DNA from 4 places in the Paramixta manurensis genome. Region 4 is predicted to be linked to each of the others. Evidence: predicted binding sites of a transcription regulator. Region 4 holds the regulator's gene; each other region holds the start of a gene.
The links. Region 4 encodes PurR, which represses purine synthesis genes. Its sites were predicted from a motif close to CANGCAAACGTTTGCNTG; they were not measured.
Positions count from the first base shown of each region.

Region 1 (4,920 bases), 1.3 Mb from region 4:
AAGCGTTTCACGGTTCGCCCTGGGGGTTTGAAATTTTGCGTAGCGGTATATTGAAAGGCGGCGTTAACGATCGTAAAGGTGGAAGCCAGTCGCTGGAAGGACAGGTCTTTTTCTCCGATCGCACCAAGCAATCGCCCAACGACACTGAGACGCGCCCTAACCTGCGTTCAAAACCACGCGTGTATGCAAAAGGAATGGGAGCAAAAATCACTACGGTAGAGACGCGTTCACAGATTTACCAACTGGCCAAAGCCATAAATCGGACCTCCCTCTCGTCTGACGCCGCAGCCCTGATGGTGAAAACCGGCGACGATCTGCCTGAGGCTGTCTATCAATCACTGATGCTGCGACTCTCTGCAAACAACCTCTCTCTAACCAAAGAGACACTGGAAAGCGTGGCGGCACAACTGATTCCAACCGACATTAAAGTGATTGATAACTCCTTAACGCTCTCTACCCCTCAATCCACGGAGTTGATTCGCACAGCCTTGCAGCGCATTGAGCAGGAGATGGTTAACGGCAAAATGCCGTATCTTAACCTGCTCAATAATGGCGCAACCGTGCCGCTGGTATTTGGTTTTAGCAAAATCAATAATCTGAAAACCCACCAAATTTCTCCCCTCACCAAACACATCAACCGGTTTAGTTATCAATCGGAAGATCATCCGCTAACCGGTTCTGCAAACGGCGGCAAACTGAAAGAGATTGAAGTTCGATCGCTCGCCGATCTTGCGACGCTGACGCTTGCCTGCCAGGCACAGGGTATAACGCTACCCACTGATGCCCTTATCCGCATTAACCCAACGCCACGTGAAAAAAAAGAGCACGGTAGCAAAGCACACTATCTTGATGCTTCTGCCATAGAACGGTTTCGCCATGCGTTACGCGACCCGGAAAGAGAGGATATTACTTCGCTGAGCATTGATGAGTTACAGGCGTTGAACCAACGCTGGCGGGAAAAAGTGGAGAGCGGTAGCCTGCCGATAGCGTAATGATGGCGAAAAAAAACGCCTCCTGACCGGAAGCGTTTTCAGCGACATCACGGTAAACGATTAGGCATAAACCGGGAAACGTGCGCAGATTTCCAACACTTTCTGTTTCACGCGTTCGATGTTGCCTTCGTCGTGAATGTTATCCAGCACATCCGCCATCCAGCCTGCCAGTTCACGGACTTCGGCCTCTTTAAAACCACGGCGCGTAACTGCAGGAGAACCGATACGAATGCCGGAGGTGACAAACGGACTCTTCGGATCGTTAGGGACACTGTTTTTGTTGACGGTGATATTCGCACGCCCCAATGCGGCGTCGGCCTCTTTACCGGTCAAGTTTTTATCCACCAGGTCCAGCAGGAACAGGTGATTATGGGTGCCGCCAGAAACCACTTTATAGCCGCGTTCCAGGAACACTTCGACCATCGCTTTCGCGTTTTTAGCCACTTGCTGCTGGTAAACCTTGAACTCAGGCTCCATCGCTTCTTTCAGCGCCACCGCTTTACCCGCGATAACGTGCATCAGTGGGCCGCCCTGGCCGCCCGGGAACACCGCAGAGTTGAGCTTTTTGTACAACTCTTCATCGCCGCCTTTGGCTAAAATCAGACCGCCGCGCGGACCGGCCAGCGTTTTATGCGTAGTGGTCGTCACAATGTGTGCGTGTGGAACCGGGTTCGGATAGACGCCAGCGGCGATTAGGCCTGCAACGTGCGCCATATCAACAAACAACCAGGCACCAATACTATCGGCGATTTCACGCATTTTTGCCCAGTCACAAATGCCGGAGTAAGCGGAGAAACCGCCGATGATCATTTTAGGCTGATGCTTTTTCGCCTGGGCCGCCAAATCGTCATAATCGATCTTGCCGGTTTCATCGATACCGTACGGCACCACGTTATACAGTTTGCCGGAGAGGTTTACCGGTGAGCCATGAGTCAGATGACCACCGTGGGCAAGGTTCATCCCAAGAATAGTATCGCCCGGCTGCAGCAGCGCAGTGTAAACCGCAAAATTAGCCTGAGAGCCTGAATGCGGCTGGACGTTGGCATAATCGGCGCCAAACAGTTCTTTTGCGCGATCGATCGCTAATTGTTCAACGATATCCACATATTCACAGCCGCCGTAATAGCGTTTGCCAGGATAGCCTTCGGCGTATTTATTGGTGAGCTGCGAACCTTGCGCCTGCATAACGCGCGGGCTGGTGTAGTTTTCTGAAGCAATCAGTTCGATGTGCTCTTCCTGACGCACCTTTTCTTGCTCCATCGCCTGCCACAATTCGGCATCATAATCGGCAATGTTCATATCACGCTTTAACATCCGCATCTCCTGACTGAGCTAACTAAAAACGGCAGTGAATAGCCCTAATGGGCGAAGGCCAACAGTTTAAACCGTTTTACCGGCCGATGGATAGCATCGGCGGCAGCTTTTTAGGCAAACGATTGGCATCAAGCCTGTAAAGGGTTTCTTACTGTTTTTACAACCCCCTCGATCGCGATTGTTCTTCATCTTCCAGGTGCATTTTTTTCAACTTTGCCGGTGGCATAACGTGCGATAAAGCCCCCTTTTTGTCACCGGGTATTTACAAACCAAGCGGCGAGGTTTTAACATGCATATAAAATACATGTTTTAATAAGCAATAAGGAAAGACGCTATGCTTGACGCACAAACCATCGCTATTGTGAAATCCACCCTTCCAGCCATTGCGGCTACCGGCCCCAAACTGACCGGATATTTTTACGACCGCATGTTTAAACACAACCCGGAGTTAAAGGATGTGTTCAACATGAGTAACCAACGCAATGGCGATCAACGCCAGGCGTTGTTTGACGCCATCTGCGCTTACGCGGCGAATATTGAAAACCTCAGCGCCCTGCTGCCCGCCGTTGAGCGCATCGCGCAGAAACACACCAGCTTTTCCATCCAGCCCGCGCAATATCAAATTGTCGGCCAACATCTGCTCGCGACCATTGATGAGCTACTGCATCCCGGCGCAGCGGTATTAGAGGCGTGGGCGCAAGCCTATGGCGTGTTGGCGAATGTGTTTATTCAACGCGAAGAGGCAATTTATCATGCCGCCGAACTGAAGGAGGGCGGCTGGCGTGGGAAACGCGCTTTCCGCATTAGCGCGATTACGCCGCGCGGTGAGGCGATCAAAAGCCTTGAACTGACGCCGGTGGATGGTAAATCGGTAGTGGATTATCGCGCCGGGCAATATCTGGGTGTACACGTACAGGATACGCATTTTCCCCATCATGAAATTCGCCAATATTCATTAACCCGTTCACCGAATGGAAAAGCATATCGTATCGCGGTCAAACACGAAGCGGGCGGCATCGTCTCTGGTTGGGTCCATCAACATGCAAAGGTGGGCACCGTTATTGAACTCTCTGCGCCAGCCGGAGATTTTTATCTGGATGTCACGCCAGAAACGCCGGTGACGTTAATCTCGGCAGGTGTTGGGCAGACACCAATGCTCGCTATGCTCCACAGTTTGGCGGATAACCTGCATCCGGCGGCGGTTAATTGGTTACACGCGGCGGAAAATGGCGATGTGCACGCCTTTGCTGATGAAGTTACCGCCGTGGGCGCAACGCTACCGCGTTTTACGCAGCATGTTTGGTACCGCCAACCTCGTGTTAAAGATGAAGGGCGCTATCAAAGCTTGGGATTGATGGATCTTGCTACCGCCTCCGCCGCGTTAGAGACCACCAGCATGCACTATTACTTGTGTGGTCCGCTGGGCTTTATGCAGTCTGTCGCCGGTCAGTTATTGGATGCCGGGGTGCAACAGGCCCAGATTCATTATGAAGTGTTCGGCCCGCATAAAGTCATTTAGCGCCTATAAAAAAACCGGGCGCCGCAATGGAGCCCGGTAATTGCTGTCGGCAAGCAGGAAGCGGCATGCTTAAATCGCCTCTTCATCCTCTTCACCCGTACGGATACGCACCACGCGCGCAACGTCGTACACAAAGATTTTACCGTCACCAATCTTTCCGGTTTGCGCCGTCTGCATGATAGTTTCTACGCAGGTATCGACAATATCATCGGCAACGACAATTTCGATTTTCACCTTGGGTAAGAAATCAACCATATACTCAGCGCCGCGATACAGTTCCGTATGGCCTTTCTGGCGACCAAAACCTTTCACTTCTGTTACCGTCATCCCGGTGATGCCTACTTCGGCTAGCGCTTCACGCACATCGTCGAGTTTGAACGGTTTGATAATCGCATCAATCTTTTTCATGGCAGACCCTTTTTCTTTCCCTCCGTGGCCGGATGGGTAACGTTCTGTAGATACCGGCGTGCGGTTCGTCTCTTTTCGCAGGCTAAGCTACCATAACTCGCCGATAAAACCGTATTAAAACTACTCTTTAAAATCGGTTGCATCGAGCTCGTGCCGCGCCAGCAGCTTATAAAACTCGGTGCGGTTACGCCCTGCTAAACGTGCCGCGTTAGTCACATTGCCTTTAGTCATTTGTAACAGTTTACGTAGATAGTTCAGTTCAAACTGATTGCGCGCCTCGACGAAGGTCGGTAACGCGGTGTTTTCGCCGACTAATGCCTGCTCAACTAACGCATCACCAATAACCGGCGAAGAGGTTAGCGCTACGCATTGCTCAATAACGTTGACCAGTTGACGAACATTACCCGGCCAACTGGCCGCCATCAGGCGTTTCATGGCATCCGTCGAGAAACTACGGACCTGCGGTTTGTGCCGATCGGCCGCCTGGCGTAATAAATGGTTAGCCAGCAGGGGAATATCTTCCGCGCGCTCATGTAACGCCGGGAGTTTCAGGTTAACCACATTGAGACGATAGAAAAGATCTTCACGGAACTCCTTTTTCTCCATCGCCTTCGGCAGATCGCGGTGCGTAGCGGAAATAATACGCACATCAATATCGACATCACGGTTGCTCCCCAGCGGACGCAC
Region 1 is NZ_CP054212.1:3,467,081-3,472,000, forward strand. Features, by position in the region: gene PMPD1_RS16785 (glycosyltransferase family protein) at 1-992, shown strand, start outside; gene glyA (serine hydroxymethyltransferase) at 1,053-2,306, opposite strand; gene hmpA (NO-inducible flavohemoprotein) at 2,641-3,825, shown strand; gene glnB (nitrogen regulatory protein P-II) at 3,895-4,233, opposite strand; gene glrR (two-component system response regulator GlrR) at 4,354-4,920, opposite strand, start outside.
Region 1: a site for PurR is predicted at 2,418-2,435, ahead of glyA (serine hydroxymethyltransferase). Genes of this name have one in related genera too.

Region 2 (4,920 bases), 1.2 Mb from region 4:
GACACGGTTGGTGCGGATCGCAGTGGTTAATCTGGCAGGCGTACCGTCGATTGTGTACGGCGTGTTTGGGCTGGGCTTTTTCGTCTGGTTGATTGGCGGCACGCTCGATCAATTACTGTTTCCCGCCGCATTACCCAACCCCACGTTTGGCACGCCGGGGTTACTTTGGGCCTCGTTAACGCTGGCATTGTTGACCTTACCGGTGGTGATTGTTGCCACGGAAGAAGGGTTGTCGCGTATTCCGGCTACCTTGCGCCACGGGGCGATGGCGTTGGGCGCAACACGCGCCGAAACGTTATGGAATATTACTTTGCCGCTGGCGCTACCGGCGATGTTGACCGGGTTAATTTTAGCGGTTGCTCGCGCCGCGGGAGAGACAGCGCCGCTGATGTTGGTGGGGGTGGTGAAGCAAGCGCCGGAACTGCCGGTGGACGGTATTTTCCCTTACCTGCATCTTGACCGTAAATTTATGCACCTTGGCTTTCAAATTTATGATTTAGCGTTTCAAAGCCCGAATGCACAAGCCGATCGTCCGCTGGTGTATGCCACGGCATTGCTATTGGTGTTAATTATCCTGGGCCTTAACCTGACGGCGATGGGGCTTCGTCATCGTCTGCGCGAGCGTTATCGCGCATTAGTGCAATAATGTTGGAAACCCTCATGACTACCGCAATTGATAATGCGCTGGAGCTAAAAAGCCTTTCGTTATGGTATGGCGAAAAACAGGCGCTGAATGACATTTCATTAGCTATTCCCCGGCGGCGTATCACCGCATTAATTGGCCCTTCCGGTTGCGGTAAATCGACGCTGTTGCGCTGTTTTAATCGGATGAACGATGTGATTGATGATTGCCGGATCAGCGGGGACATTTTCCTTGGTAACCAGGCGATTATGCAGCCGGGTAGTGATGCGACAGCATTACGTCGCCGCGTGGGAATGGTATTTCAACGTCCGAATCCGTTTCCTAAATCGATCTATGAAAATGTGGTGTATGGGCTGCGTTTACAGGGCGTTCGCGATCGTCGCATTTTGAATGAGGCGGCAGAACGCGCGTTGCGCGCGGCGGCGCTGTGGCCGGAGGTGAAAGATAACCTCGGGCAAAATGCTCTGACGCTCTCCAGCGGCCAGCAGCAGCGGTTAGTTATTGCCCGGGCGATAGCGATTGAGCCGGAGGTGCTACTGTTGGATGAACCTACCTCGGCGCTTGATCCGATTTCGACGTTAGTAATTGAAGAGTTAATGACCACCTTGAAGCAGCATTTTACGCTGATTTTAGTGACGCATAATATGCAGCAGGCAGCGCGTGTATCGGACTATACCGCCTTTATGCATCAGGGGAGTTTGGTAGAGTTTGCCGAAACCGACCGTCTGTTTACCGCGCCACAACAGCGCCGTACCGAGGATTATATTACCGGGCGTTATGGGTAACCGGCCAGGCGTGGCTGCCTCTACGGCAGGCAGCACGCTCAACCCGCTTTAGTTATTCAAATGCATAACCCTGCGGCGGCAACTTTTTGCCATCCAGCCAGGCGGCGTTATCGCGCATCTGTAAGCGCCCCTCAACAAACCAACCAATCACCAGGGGATAAATCGCATGCTCCTGATGTTGCACGCGCGCCGTAATATCCTCTTCGCTATCGTCAGGAAACACCGGCACTTTGGCCTGTAAAATAACCGGGCCGCCATCCAGCTCATCGGTGACAAAGTGTACCGAGGTACCATGTTCTTCATCACCGTTTTCCAGCGCCTGCCGGTGAGTGTGTAGGCCGGGGTATTTAGGCAGCAGGGAGGGGTGGATATTGAGTAAACGGTCATGATAATGGGCGACAAAGGCCGGGCTTAGGATGCGCATATAGCCTGCCAGCACCACCAGATGTGGCGCATAGGCATCAATTTCACGCATTAACTGCCGATCAAATGCTGCGCGATCAACGAACTGTGAGGCGCTTAATGCGTGCGTCACAATGCCCGCTTCCCGCGCGCGCTCTAGGGCAAACGCGTCGGTTTTATTACTTAATACGGCAGCCACGCTGCCGTTAATCCGTTGTTGCTGGCAGGCATCCAGAATCGCCTGAAGGTTACTGCCGTGACCTGAAACCAGCACTACTATGCGTTTCATGGGTTGATAACCACACGCTCATCGGCATCAGAAGCATTAATCACACCGATTTTCCACGCTTTTTCACCGGCGGCGGTGAGCAACTGCAGGGCGTTATCCGCGTCTTGCGGACTCAGCGCAATCACCATTCCTACGCCGCAGTTAAAGGTACGGTACATCTCAAAGCGGCTAACGTTGCCCGCCTGCTGTAACCAGCTAAACACCGGCGGCCATTGCCAGCTTGATTCGTCCAGTACCGCCTGCGTATTCTCCGGCAGCACGCGAGGAATATTCTCCCAGAAGCCACCGCCAGTGAGGTGGGCAATAGCGTGCACATCCACCTGCGCAATCAGGTTAAGGATGTTTTTGACGTAAATACGTGTCGGCGCCAGCAGATGGTCGGCCAATGGCTTGCCTTCTAACTGCCGGGTGAGGGGATCGGTTTGGCTGACTTCAAGAATCTTACGCACCAGCGAATAACCATTGGAGTGCGGGCCGCTGGAGCCTAAAGCGATCAACACATCGCCATCGCGGACTTTACTGCCATCAATAATTTCCGACTTTTCCACCACCCCAACGCAGAAACCCGCCACGTCATAATCTTCACCGTGATACATGCCTGGCATCTCGGCGGTCTCACCACCGACCAACGCGCAACCCGACTGCAAGCAGCCTTCGGCGATGCCGCTAATCACCGCTGAGGCAGTGTCAACGTCCAGTTTACCGGTGGCGTAATAATCAAGGAAAAATAACGGTTCCGCGCCCTGAACCACCAAGTCATTCACACACATCGCCACCAAATCGATACCGATGCTGTCATGGCGTTTCAAATCCATCGCCAGGCGCAGTTTAGTGCCAACCCCATCGGTACCGGAGACTAACACCGGTTCGCGGTATTTTTGCGGCAGCGCACAAAGCGCGCCGAAACCGCCCAGGCCACCCATCACTTCCGGGCGACGAGTCTTTTTCACTACGCCTTTGATACGATCGACTAACGCATTACCGGCATCAATATCAACACCGGCGTCTTTATAGCTGAGAGAGGTTTTGTCGGTCACTGCGAAATCCCCACGCGTTTGCGGTTGGTGGTTTGAAAATGAAGCGCGGCAATTCTATCAGCGCAGGCAAACGTTTGCGAGCGCCATCTTTCTCCCCGTTGCGCTACGCTATTTTTTAGTCAATTCTTATCTAAACCCGACGCTTTTGATCTTAATTGCCTTAAGTCATATGGCGTGTAAAACAAAAGGCGGTATAATCCCGCGATTTTTTTTGCCGCCAACCACTCCGGGAGAACAACAATGAAGATCGTGGAAGTCAAACACCCGCTCGTCAAACATAAACTGGGCCTGATGCGTGAGAACGATATTAGCACCAAGCGTTTTCGTGAATTGGCATCAGAAGTGGGCAGTTTGTTGACCTATGAGGCGACGGCCGACCTGGAAACTGAGAAGGTGACCATTGAAGGCTGGAACGGCCCGGTTGAAATCAGCCAGATCAAAGGTAAAAAGATTACCGTGGTGCCAATTTTGCGTGCCGGTCTCGGCATGATGGAAGGCGTACTGGAAAATGTGCCCAGCGCACGTATCAGCGTGGTCGGGGTTTACCGCGATGAAGAGACGCTGGAGCCGGTACCTTATTTCCAGAAGCTGGTATCAAACATTGAAGAGCGCATGGCGTTGGTGGTTGACCCGATGTTGGCAACCGGCGGTTCAATGATTGCTACCATCGATCTGCTGAAGAAAGCCGGTTGTACCAGTATCAAAGTGCTGGTGTTGGTGGCGGCGCCGGAAGGGATCGCGGCGCTGGAGAAAGCACACCCGGATGTTGAACTGTATACCGCCTCTATTGACCGTGGTTTAAACGAGAAGGGGTACATTATTCCCGGCCTCGGTGACGCGGGCGATAAGATTTTCGGAACCAAATAATTTGCTTTTAAGCCGACCAATAGAGTCGGCTTTTTTTTAATAAAAAAACCATCTCAAGGGGATCATTATGACGCGTCGCGCGATTGGCGTTAACGAACGTCCACCGCTGTTGCAAACGATACCGTTAAGCCTTCAGCATCTTTTCGCTATGTTTGGCTCAACGGTGCTGGTACCCATTTTGTTTCACATCAACCCGGCGACGGTGTTGTTGTTTAATGGGTTTGGTACGCTGCTGTATCTGTTTATCTGTAAAGGTAAAATCCCGGCCTATCTCGGCTCCAGCTTCGCTTTTATTTCTCCGGTCTTACTGCTGTTGCCGTTGGGTTATGAACTGGCGCTGGGCGGTTTCATTATGTGTGGCGTGTTGTTCTGCCTGGTCTCTTTTATTGTTAAAAAGGCCGGAACCGGCTGGATTGATGTGATGTTTCCTCCGGCGGCAATGGGCGCGATAGTGGCGGTCATTGGTCTCGAACTGGCTGGCGTGGCGGCCAATATGGCCGGGCTGCTACCTGCCGATGGCGCATCGGTCGATAACAAAACCATTCTGATTTCACTGGTGACGTTAGGCGCCACGGTCTTTGGCTCGGTGCTTTTTCGCGGCTTCCTCGCCATCATCCCGATCCTGATCGGCGTAGTGGTTGGCTACATATTATCATTTGCGCTGGGGCTGGTGGATTGGACGCCGGTTTACAATGCGCCTTGGTTTGCGTTGCCGACCTTTTATACGCCGCGCTTCGAATGGTTCGCCATTTTCACCGTCTTACCGGCGGCGTTGGTCGTCATTGCGGAGCATGTCGGGCATTTGGTGGTGACCGCCAATATTGTGAAGCGGGATTTGATTCGCGATCCGGGCTTACACCGTTCGATGTTTGCCAACGGTTTCTCAACCATCATTTC
Region 2 is NZ_CP054212.1:3,410,536-3,415,455, reverse strand. Features, by position in the region: gene pstA (phosphate ABC transporter permease PstA) at 1-646, shown strand, start outside; gene pstB (phosphate ABC transporter ATP-binding protein PstB) at 661-1,428, shown strand; gene purN (phosphoribosylglycinamide formyltransferase) at 1,481-2,119, opposite strand; gene purM (phosphoribosylformylglycinamidine cyclo-ligase) at 2,116-3,156, opposite strand; gene upp (uracil phosphoribosyltransferase) at 3,397-4,023, shown strand; gene uraA (uracil permease) at 4,091-4,920, shown strand, end outside.
Region 2: a site for PurR is predicted at 3,220-3,237, ahead of purM (phosphoribosylformylglycinamidine cyclo-ligase). Genes of this name have one in related genera too.

Region 3 (4,920 bases), 450 kb from region 4:
TTTTGTAATACATATTTTCCTTTTGATACCAGATTACTAGATTAGTAGCATTTTCGCGCTAGAATTACCGTCATTGGAATGGAAAGATGCGTGCAGACACAGGAAGACACCAAACTCTCTTCATGGTTCTGTAAAGAATTGTTGACGGCAGTGGCAGGTGTCCAAATAACTCCAATGAGGGTAATAAAAAATGATGAAGCGCAACATTCTGGCAGTGGTTATCCCTGCTCTGTTAGCTGCGGGCGCAGCTAACGCCGCAGAGGTCTACAATAAAGACGGCAACAAACTGGATCTTTACGGTAAAGTTGACGGTCTGCACTATTTTGCTGATAAAGATGGTTACGCAGGCGATGGCGACCAGACTTATATCCGCTTTGGTTTTAAGGGTGAAACGCAAATTAATGACCAACTGACCGGTTACGGCCAGTGGGAATACAACGTTCAGGCGAACAATAGCGAAGGTGGTGCAGATCGTAATGATGGTACTAAAACCCGTCTGGGCTTCGCTGGTCTGAAATTTGGCGATGCGGGTTCAATCGATTACGGTCGTAACTACGGCGTGGTGTATGACGCAATTGGCTGGACCGATATGCTGCCGGAATTCGGCGGTGACTCAGCCTACAGTGATAACTTCTTCGTTGGGCGTAGCAACGGTCTGGCAACCTACCGTAATACCAACTTCTTTGGCTTAGTCGATGGCTGGAACTTCGCGTTGCAGTACCAGGGTAAAAACGAAGATAGCGCAGACGGTCGTGGCATCAAACAAGCTAACGGCGACGGCTACGCAATTTCTACCACTTACACCTCGCCTATCGGCATTGGTATCGCAGCAGCCTACGGTTCTGGTGACCGCACTGACAACCAACAGACCGCATTCTTCGGTAATGGTGGTGAGCGCGCTGAGCAGTGGTCAACCGCGCTGAAATATGATGCTAACAACATCTACCTGGCGGCAATGTATGGCGAAACCCGTAACGCCACCTTTATCCAGGATAATAGCACTGGTAACACGACTTCTGGTGAACTTGGTTTTGCCAACAAAACTCAGTTGATCGAATTAGTTGCTCAGTATCAGTTCGATTTCGGTCTGCGTCCGTCACTGGCTTACGTGCAGTCAAAAGCTAAAGATGTTGAAGGCATTGGCGACGTTGACCTGATCAAATACTTTGAAGTGGGCGCGACCTACTACTTCAACAAAAACATGTCCACCTATGTTGACTACATTATCAACCAAATCGATGACAACAACCGTCTGGGCATCGGTTCTGGCGATACTGTGGCAGTGGGCCTGGTTTATCAGTTCTAATTAACCCGGTTAATGGGTGTTGTATCGCCCATCAAAATACCGCTAAAACGGGGCTTCGGCCCCGTTTTTATTTTTGTCGACGCCGACACGAAAATGCGCTTTTCTTTTTGTCGCAAACGGTTGGCATTTACCTGTTCTGGCGTTAACCTGAGCTCTCACTTCGCTTTAGATTAAGCTTATGGACCTCTCACATGTTTGAAAATATTACAGCCGCACCCGCCGACCCTATTCTTGGTTTAGCCGATCTATTCCGCGCCGATAACCGTCCTAATAAAATCAACCTCGGTATTGGCGTCTACAAAGACGAAACCGGCAGCACCCCGGTATTGACCAGCGTGAAAAAAGCCGAGCAATTTCTGCTGGAAAACGAAACCACCAAAAATTATCTGAGCATTGACGGCATCGCCGATTTTGCCCGCTGCACGCAAGAGCTGCTATTTGGTCGCGATAATGCGATCGTGACCGGTAAACGTGCGCGCACCGCGCAAACCCCTGGCGGCACCGGCGCATTACGTGTTGCTGCAGACTTTATCGCCACCCAAACCTCCGCGCGGCGCGTGTGGGTCAGCAACCCAAGTTGGCCAAACCATAAAAACGTGTTTGAAGCCGCCGGGCTGGAGGTGTGCGAATACCGTTATTACAACGCTGAGCATCATTCACTGGATTTTGACGCGATGCTGGAAAGCCTGCGCGCGGCTAAAGCGGGTGACGTGGTGCTGTTCCACGGATGCTGCCACAACCCAACCGGTATCGATCCAACGGCGGAACAGTGGTCGCAGCTCGCTGAATTATCGCTGGCAAGCGGCTGGCTACCCTTGTTCGACTTCGCCTATCAGGGCTTTGCCCGTGGTCTGGAAGAAGATGCCGAGGGCTTACGCATTTTCGCCGCGGCCCATCAAGAGCTGATTGTCGCCAGTTCTTATTCTAAAAACTTTGGCCTGTATAACGAACGCGTAGGCGCCTTTACGTTAGTGGCGGCAGATGCTTCGGTGGCAGATACCGCTTTTAGCCAAGTGAAATATACGATCCGCGCCAACTACTCTAATCCTCCGGCGCACGGTGCTGCGGTAGTCGCGACAATTCTGGGTAACAGCGCCTTACGCGCACTCTGGGAACAAGAGCTGACTGACATGCGCCAACGCATTCAGCGCATGCGCCAACTTTTCGTCAATACGTTGCAAGAAAAAGGCGCCGATCGCGACTTTAGCTTTATCATCAACCAAAACGGCATGTTCTCTTTTAGCGGGCTGACCAAAGATCAGGTGGTGCGCTTGCGCGAGGAGTTTGGGGTTTACGCCGTCAACTCCGGTCGTGTTAACGTTGCCGGGATGACACCGGATAACATGGCGCCATTATGTGAAGCCATTGTTGCGGTGCTCTAATTATCTGGCGAGTTACACCAACAAAAAAGCAGCCTTCCGGCTGCTTTTTTTATTGAAGGAAAGGATTTGCTATACGCTCACGTCCAAGCGTCGACATCGGGCCGTGACCGGGAATAAAAGTGACATCATCGCCAAGCGGCAACAATTTCTGCTTAATCGAAGCGATTAAGTCCTGGTGGCTCCCTTGAGGGAAATCACTGCGCCCCACGCCGCCGTTGAAAATAACGTCACCGGACACCAATAAACGCCCTGCCCGATCAAAAAAAACAACGTGACCCGGCGTATGGCCCGGGCAATGCAAAACCTCCAGCGCCAGATTTCCTACCTGCACACTATCGCCCTCCTCCAGCCAACGGTCAGGCGTTAACGGCGAACACTCTGCAAGGCCAAACATTTGGCTCTGGGTCGGCAAACCATCAAGCCAAAAAGTATCATTTTTATGCGGACCAATAATCGGCGCCGCATAAAAAGCGGCGACTTCCGCCGCCGCGCCAACATGGTCTAAATGACCGTGTGTCAGCAGGATTTGACGAACTTCAATGCCTTGCTGCGCAACCGCCGCTTTAATCCGCTCCGCGTCACCGCCGGGATCAACCAGCGCACCCTGACGCGTTTCCTCACACCAGATTAGTGAACAATTCTGCGCGAACGCCGTCACCGGAATAAGATGATATTCCATAATGCTCCTGTTACCGGCTAACGCGATGCTGCCGGAATTTATCTGTTTACCAGTGCCTTATCGGCCCGGTATCAATATGCACAAAGTTACTGCTGGGGTAGTATCCTACACCACCGGCGCGCATATTTAACGCCGCTTTGCGAACATTGCTCAGAGAAATTCCTTCAATATGGAAGTCCATAGCCTGACCCAGCGTATGATAGCTGTGTTTCGCTACGCCTTTACTGTGGGAACGTAATTTATTATTGGTCGCCAGAGAGCGATAACCCGAGATGAGTTGAACCGGTTTGCGGGTATCCAGCATCGCCTGCAAACGATACAACTGGTCGAACAAATGGGGATCGATACTTTTTACTTTATTCGCCCGGTAGTCACGGAAAAAGTGATTCAAACGCGCCAGCTCATCCTTATCATAATGCGAGCCGTTAAAAAACTCCGTCTTCAGCGTTTCGCCGGTATTGAGATTATTTAACGTTAATATGCGAGGACGAGACGTTGATAAAGAAGCCAAAGCCCGCCCTGGAAGGAGCGCGATACCTACCGCAGCGCCGCCGAGCGCCAGCAATTTACGACGTTGTGAATCAAAGTTATCCATGAAATGCGGTTACCTGCAAAAAAGACCAAAGCGAACAAAAAGTACACAAGGCCGAACCATAACCGCAGGGGGCGTCTACGTCAACCCATGAAATAACCATACTGTGAGTGTTGCCGCTTATTGAGTTCAATAGACAACCGCCCCCGCTAGGGAGCGGTTAATAAGAGTAATTTAAGAATCAAGGATTAGAGTAGCAACTTACCCGCTTTCGTCAGCACCTGCGCGCCAGAACGCGCGGGCATATCGTAATTGTAAATATCTGTTCTGAATTGCGGTTTACCGTCATCTGCCACCCATGCCGTCAGATAATAGAGGTTAACAGGGATACGATGGCGAATCGGCACATAGCGCGTGTCTCCCTCTTTCAAGGTGCTGGAAATACGGCTATCGTTCCAACCGGCATCTTGTAATAACAAGTTCGCCAGAACAGAAGCTTTATTTACCCGCACACAACCAGAGCTTAGCGCGCGAATATCTTTCTGGAACAGATTATGGTTGGGCGTATCATGAAGATAGATAGCATCCGAACTTGGCATATTAAATTTATACCGCCCCAGCGAATTAGTCGCCCCCGGCGCCTGCCGCAGGCGATAAGGAAACGAAGCCGCTGAAACCATGCTCCAGTCAATCATCGAAGGATCTATCACTTCTGCATCGCTACTCCAGCCCGACAGCAAAGTGTAACCATGCTTGTAGAGGTAAGCAGGATCCTGCTTCACTTTTGGAATAATGTCCTTACGTACCAAAGTCGTTGGCACATTCCACGGCGGATTTAGCACCACATTATTCAGCGCGCTACGCATCAACGGCGTTTTACGATCCGGACGGCCAACAATGACGCGTGAAGAGAGAATCTCCGTTCCATTTGCGTAATAGGTTAATGAGTAGTTTGGAATATTAACCATAATTCCGTTATGCATATCATCCGGCAGCAGACGCAAGCGCTGAATATTCAGCG
Region 3 is NZ_CP054212.1:1,749,274-1,754,193, reverse strand. Features, by position in the region: gene ompF (porin OmpF) at 191-1,306, shown strand; gene PMPD1_RS08515 (amino acid aminotransferase) at 1,498-2,688, shown strand; gene PMPD1_RS08510 (MBL fold metallo-hydrolase) at 2,738-3,367, opposite strand; gene mepK (peptidoglycan L,D-endopeptidase MepK) at 3,414-3,962, opposite strand; gene ldtD (L,D-transpeptidase) at 4,148-4,920, opposite strand, start outside.
Region 3: a site for PurR is predicted at 1,416-1,433, ahead of PMPD1_RS08515 (amino acid aminotransferase). Genes of this name have one in related genera too.

Region 4 (4,920 bases):
GACCCCGACCGCCTGGATAAAACGTAGCGCCAGCAGCAATGTGGCGTCTGTCACCCACAACATGCCTGCACAACCAACAATAAACAGACTTAACCCGGCGAGCAGAACGGGTTTGCGGCCAATGCGATCGGAAACCGGCCCCCAGATGAGTTGCGCACAGGCGAAACCGGCCAGGAAGATGCTCAGACTGGCGCTAATCGTACCGGGGTGCGTTTGCAAGTCCTGCTGCATCGCGCCGAAAGCGGGGAGATACATATCGGTGGCGAGAAAGCCCAACATGCTCAGTAGGGCGAGGTACAACAAAAATCCTTTCGATCTCATCATTAAACAACTCTTTTATTATTACAGGTGATTTTAACGCCGCAGAGTGTAAAGGGGTGCAAGAGTGCTTGTGAAACGCTAATATTTGCACATTGCTATCAAAAAAATTGCAGGCAAAAAATGTGGTCTGAATATTCTCTCGAAGTACTTGATGCCGTTGCGCGTACTGGCAGTTTTACCGCAGCGGCAAATGAGCTTCATCGCGTTCCCTCCGCCGTCAGTTATACGGTACGGCAACTGGAGGAGTGGTTGGCGGTAAGCTTGTTTGAGCGGCGGCATCGCGATGTGGTTCTGACCGATGCCGGCGCGCTATTTATTCGCGAAAGCCGTGGTGTTATCAAAAAAATGCTTGCCACGCGGCGTCAGTGTCAGCAGGTAGCTAATGGCTGGCGAGGTCAGTTGAGCATTGCGGTCGATAGGATTGTAAAACCACAGCGAACGCGTCAACTGGTGTTGGATTTTTACCGCCACTTCCCGGATATGGAACTGCTGGTTTCACCGGAAGTCTTTAATGGGGTTTGGGATGCGCTGGCAGATGGGCGAGTTGAAGTGGCTATTGGGGCAACTCAGGCCATTCCGGTCGGTGGCCGTTTCGCCTTCCGCGACATGGGCACCCTGAACTGGCGTTGCGTGGTAAGCGCCACACACCCATTAGCCAGCTATCGCGATGTGCTGGATGATGAAGTCATTCGCGCCTGGCCATCACTGGTACTGGAGGACACCTCACGCGCCTTACCGCGACGAACCACTTGGACGTTGGACAATCAGCGGCGTCTGGTGGTACCGGATTGGGAAACCGGGTTCGATTGCTTACAGGCCGGGCTTTGCGTCGGGATGGTGCCCGGGCACTTCGCCGCGCCGTGGTTAGCCGCGGGGCATTTGCATGAGCTAAATCTGGCGACACGTTTTCCCGACAGCCCCTGCTGCGTGAGTTGGATCGAGCAGGATACGTCTCCGGCGCTGACATGGTTATTGAGCTATCTTGGCACCGGAGAGACGTTGAATGAGGAGTGGTTACGTGAAGAGAAGGGAACCTAACGCCCATCGCGTCGTGTTGCGGACAGCGGCGCTGCCCGCAGCATTAAGCGTTACCGCCGGTAATCAAGGAACGGGCCATCGGCAACCGAGCGGCGCTCGACCAGATGGGGATGAACTTCAATAGTTTGCGGCTCTTCGCGTTTGTTGATAATACGGTCAAGCAGCATATCGAAAGCGGTTTCGCCTAACTGCTCTTTAGGCTGGTGTACGGTGGTCAATGCTGGCGCGAAATAACGCGCGTTGCGCACGTTGTCATACCCGATCACCGAAATATCCTGTGGGACGCGTAACCCCAGTTCATCGGCGGCGCAAATCGCGCCCATCGCCATAATATCGCCGCCGCAAAATACAGCTGTAGGCCGCTGTTTTTGCGAGAGAATCTGTTGCATAGCTTGGTAGCCTGATTCTGGCTCAAAATCGCCCTGAACAATCCATTCGTTGCGCACCGGGATATTCTCTTCAGCCAATGCTTTCAGAAAGCCGGCGTGACGACCGCCGCCGGTATTTCGCTCCATCTGGCCGGGAATCGCCCCAATATCACGGTGACCACGCTCAATAAGATAGCGACCTGCCAAATAGCCGCCTTCAAAAGCGTTATCCAGCACCGTATCGGTAAAGTCGCCGCGTGATTCGCCCCAATCCATCACCACCATCGGAATAGAACGGTTTTCTTCCAGCATTTTTAATAAATCGTTCGGATATTCCGAACACATTACCAGCAACCCGTCGACGCGTTTTTGCGCCATCATTGACAGGTAGGCCTGCTGTTTTTGCAAATCGTTATGCGCATTGCCAAGGATGAGAGTGTAGCCACGCTCAAAACAGCGGTTTTCGACCGCCTCAATAATTTCGGCAAAATAGGGCGCTTCGCTTGAGGTGGCCAACAGGCCGATCGACTTAGTGTGATTAACCTTAAGGCTGCGTGCGACCGCGCTCGGCGAATAGTGCAGCGCTTTAATCGCATCCTGCACCGCTTCCCGCGTCTCTTCGGCTACGAAACGGGTTTTATTGATGACATGTGAAACGGTGGTGGTCGAAACCCCGGCGCGTTTCGCCACATCTTTAATTGTTGCCATTAAAATGGTACTCCTGGTTTATCGCAACTGGCTGATAAACTGAATGTTAATCGTTTGCGTCAATTTAGCTTTTCGACCCGGCGTTATTCATGTTTTAGGGTGGCTTTCTGAGTCATATCAGGAAGGTGGAACACCGGGAACAGGCAGCCAACAACCGAATGCGACGGTTGTTGCGCAACGGAAAAACGAAATTCTATCAAGGCTGTGAGCATAAGACGAGATTTTTACCGGCAACTGTGCGAAAATCTATTCAATTACCCTTTGTAAGGTCTTTCAGGAGCGAAACATGTCAACCGATCTAAAGTTTTCATTGTTTACAACCGTCGCTGCTTTACTGGTGATTGTGGCTTTTAGCCTGACGGCGGTTATGCACTAAGCTGGCGAAAATAAAAAATCATTGATGAGCTGCACGCCAAATGTTGGGCATCCAACAAAGTAAGGTGCAGTTTTTTTATGTGCCGACACGCCCCTCGCTGCAGGCATCTTTGAACTATCACGCATAAGAAATGAACGCACACGCCTTCTTCGCTGATTAAGGACGACATACCCTGTCTGTTCCGGTTGGAAGCGATCACTCGCCCTCGACTTACCGGCAGCTCATTGGCTGCATTCTCTAACCTGAACAGGAGCAATCAATGCCTCTCAATCACTTTGTCACACTTGGACGTTCCGGATTGCGCGTTAGCCCATATTGTCTGGGAACCATGACGTTCGGTGAAGACTTCGGCTGGGGAGCCAGCCCCGAAGAGTCGTTCGCTATGCTTGATGAATATCTGGCGCGTGGAGGAAACTTCGTGGATACCGCCAATATTTATACTGCCGGTCATTCTGAGCAAATTATCGGAGATTACCTTACCCAAAATCGCGTTCGGCGCGATGCGTTGGTACTTAGCACTAAGTTCTATTGCAACCTGCACCCGGGCGATCCGAACGGCGGCGGGGCGGGGCGCAAAGCGCTTATCCAACAATGCGAAGCCTCTTTGAAACGGCTCCAGTGCGACTATATCGATATCTATTGGTTGCACAACTGGGATCGAACCGCGCCCATTGAGGAGACACTACGCGGTCTCGACGATCTGGTTACCGCCGGTAAAATTCGTTATGTCGGCTTCTCAGACATTCCCGCCTGGAAAACGGCCGAAGCGCAGATGTTTGCTCAATTTCGGGGATGGGCGCCGATTATTGCGCTCCAGCTTGAGTATTCGCTGCTAGAGCGAACAAGCGAGGGTGAATTGTTCCCGATGGCACAAGCGATGGGGATGGGGATCATGCCTTGGTCGCCCCTGAAAAGCGGTTTCCTGAGCGGAAAGTTTAGACGTGGCAACGCAGAGAATGTTGATACCAAACGTACCAATCTGGTTGGCGTGCCTGGTGAGGCGGATTACGACATTATTGAAACCGTGGTGGAGGTTGCCTCGCAACTTGGCGCCAGCCCTGCGTCGGTGGCTTTGGCTTGGGTCCGATCACAATCAGGCGTTAGTTCTACTCTGATTGGCGCACGGCGTCTTGACCAGCTTAAAGCCAATCTGGATTCTCTTGATGTGACACTCTCTGCTGAGCAGATGAGTATGCTAAGTAAGGTCTCCAGGCCGAAGCTGAATTTCCCGGCCGACAACAACGCCACCTTGGCACCAATGTTGGCGTTCTCCGGCATGACCGTCGATGGTAATGCCGTGCCGTCGTTCGAGCGGCGCTCTGATTGAAGCCAGTGAGAAGGGGCGTTGCTGCCGAAAACGGGTTATGACCTCAGGCGCATAATCATACCAGCGTCAAAAGCTATTTTGATGCTGGTGGCGTTAGCGAATGGTTTTTGGCGTCATCACCCGACGTGCGCCGACATAGTGCCGTTGCCAATAGTCTTCGGTGAGCTGGCTTATCTGAATATCTTTTCCGGTACGCGGCGATTGAATAAATTTGCCATTACCTAAATAAACCCCAACGTGGTCAGCGGCACCGCGGTTATTAATGCGGAAGAACACTAAATCCCCTTTTTCCAGCGATTGACGCTGTACCGGCGCGGCATCACGCAAGTGATACATCTCGTTGGCGGTGCGGGGGATCTTAAATTTAACCAAGTCTTTATAAGCGTACCAAACCAGCCCGCTACAATCGAAACCGGTATGCGGCGAAGTCCCGCCCCATTGATAAGGCTTACCTAACTGCCCCATTAATTTATTCATCGCCGTTTCACGCGCTTTCTGATAACGCTCGCGATGCACTTTACTCATTTTCAACGGCCCTTGCTCGGTGGCGGCGGTCGAAAGCGTATGGCGATACTTACCACGTTGATGCCCGTAGCGTTTGCCCGTTTTTACCGTATGTTTTTTTACCGGCGCTTTGAGAGAGGCGATTTCTGCTTTAGGTTTTTTCTTGAGTTTAAGTTTCTGGGCAATCGGCAAACGACTTTTTTTCGTGCTGGTTTTTACCTGACGCCGTTTTTTACGCTCATCTTCACGTGCGCTTTTCTTATCAATCTTATGATGAT
Region 4 is NZ_CP054212.1:2,196,625-2,201,544, forward strand. Features, by position in the region: gene punC (purine nucleoside transporter PunC) at 1-324, opposite strand, end outside; gene punR (DNA-binding transcriptional activator PunR) at 442-1,359, shown strand; gene purR (HTH-type transcriptional repressor PurR) at 1,410-2,435, opposite strand; gene cydH (cytochrome bd-I oxidase subunit CydH) at 2,722-2,811, shown strand; gene PMPD1_RS10695 (aldo/keto reductase) at 3,071-4,138, shown strand; gene PMPD1_RS10700 (C40 family peptidase) at 4,232-4,920, opposite strand, start outside.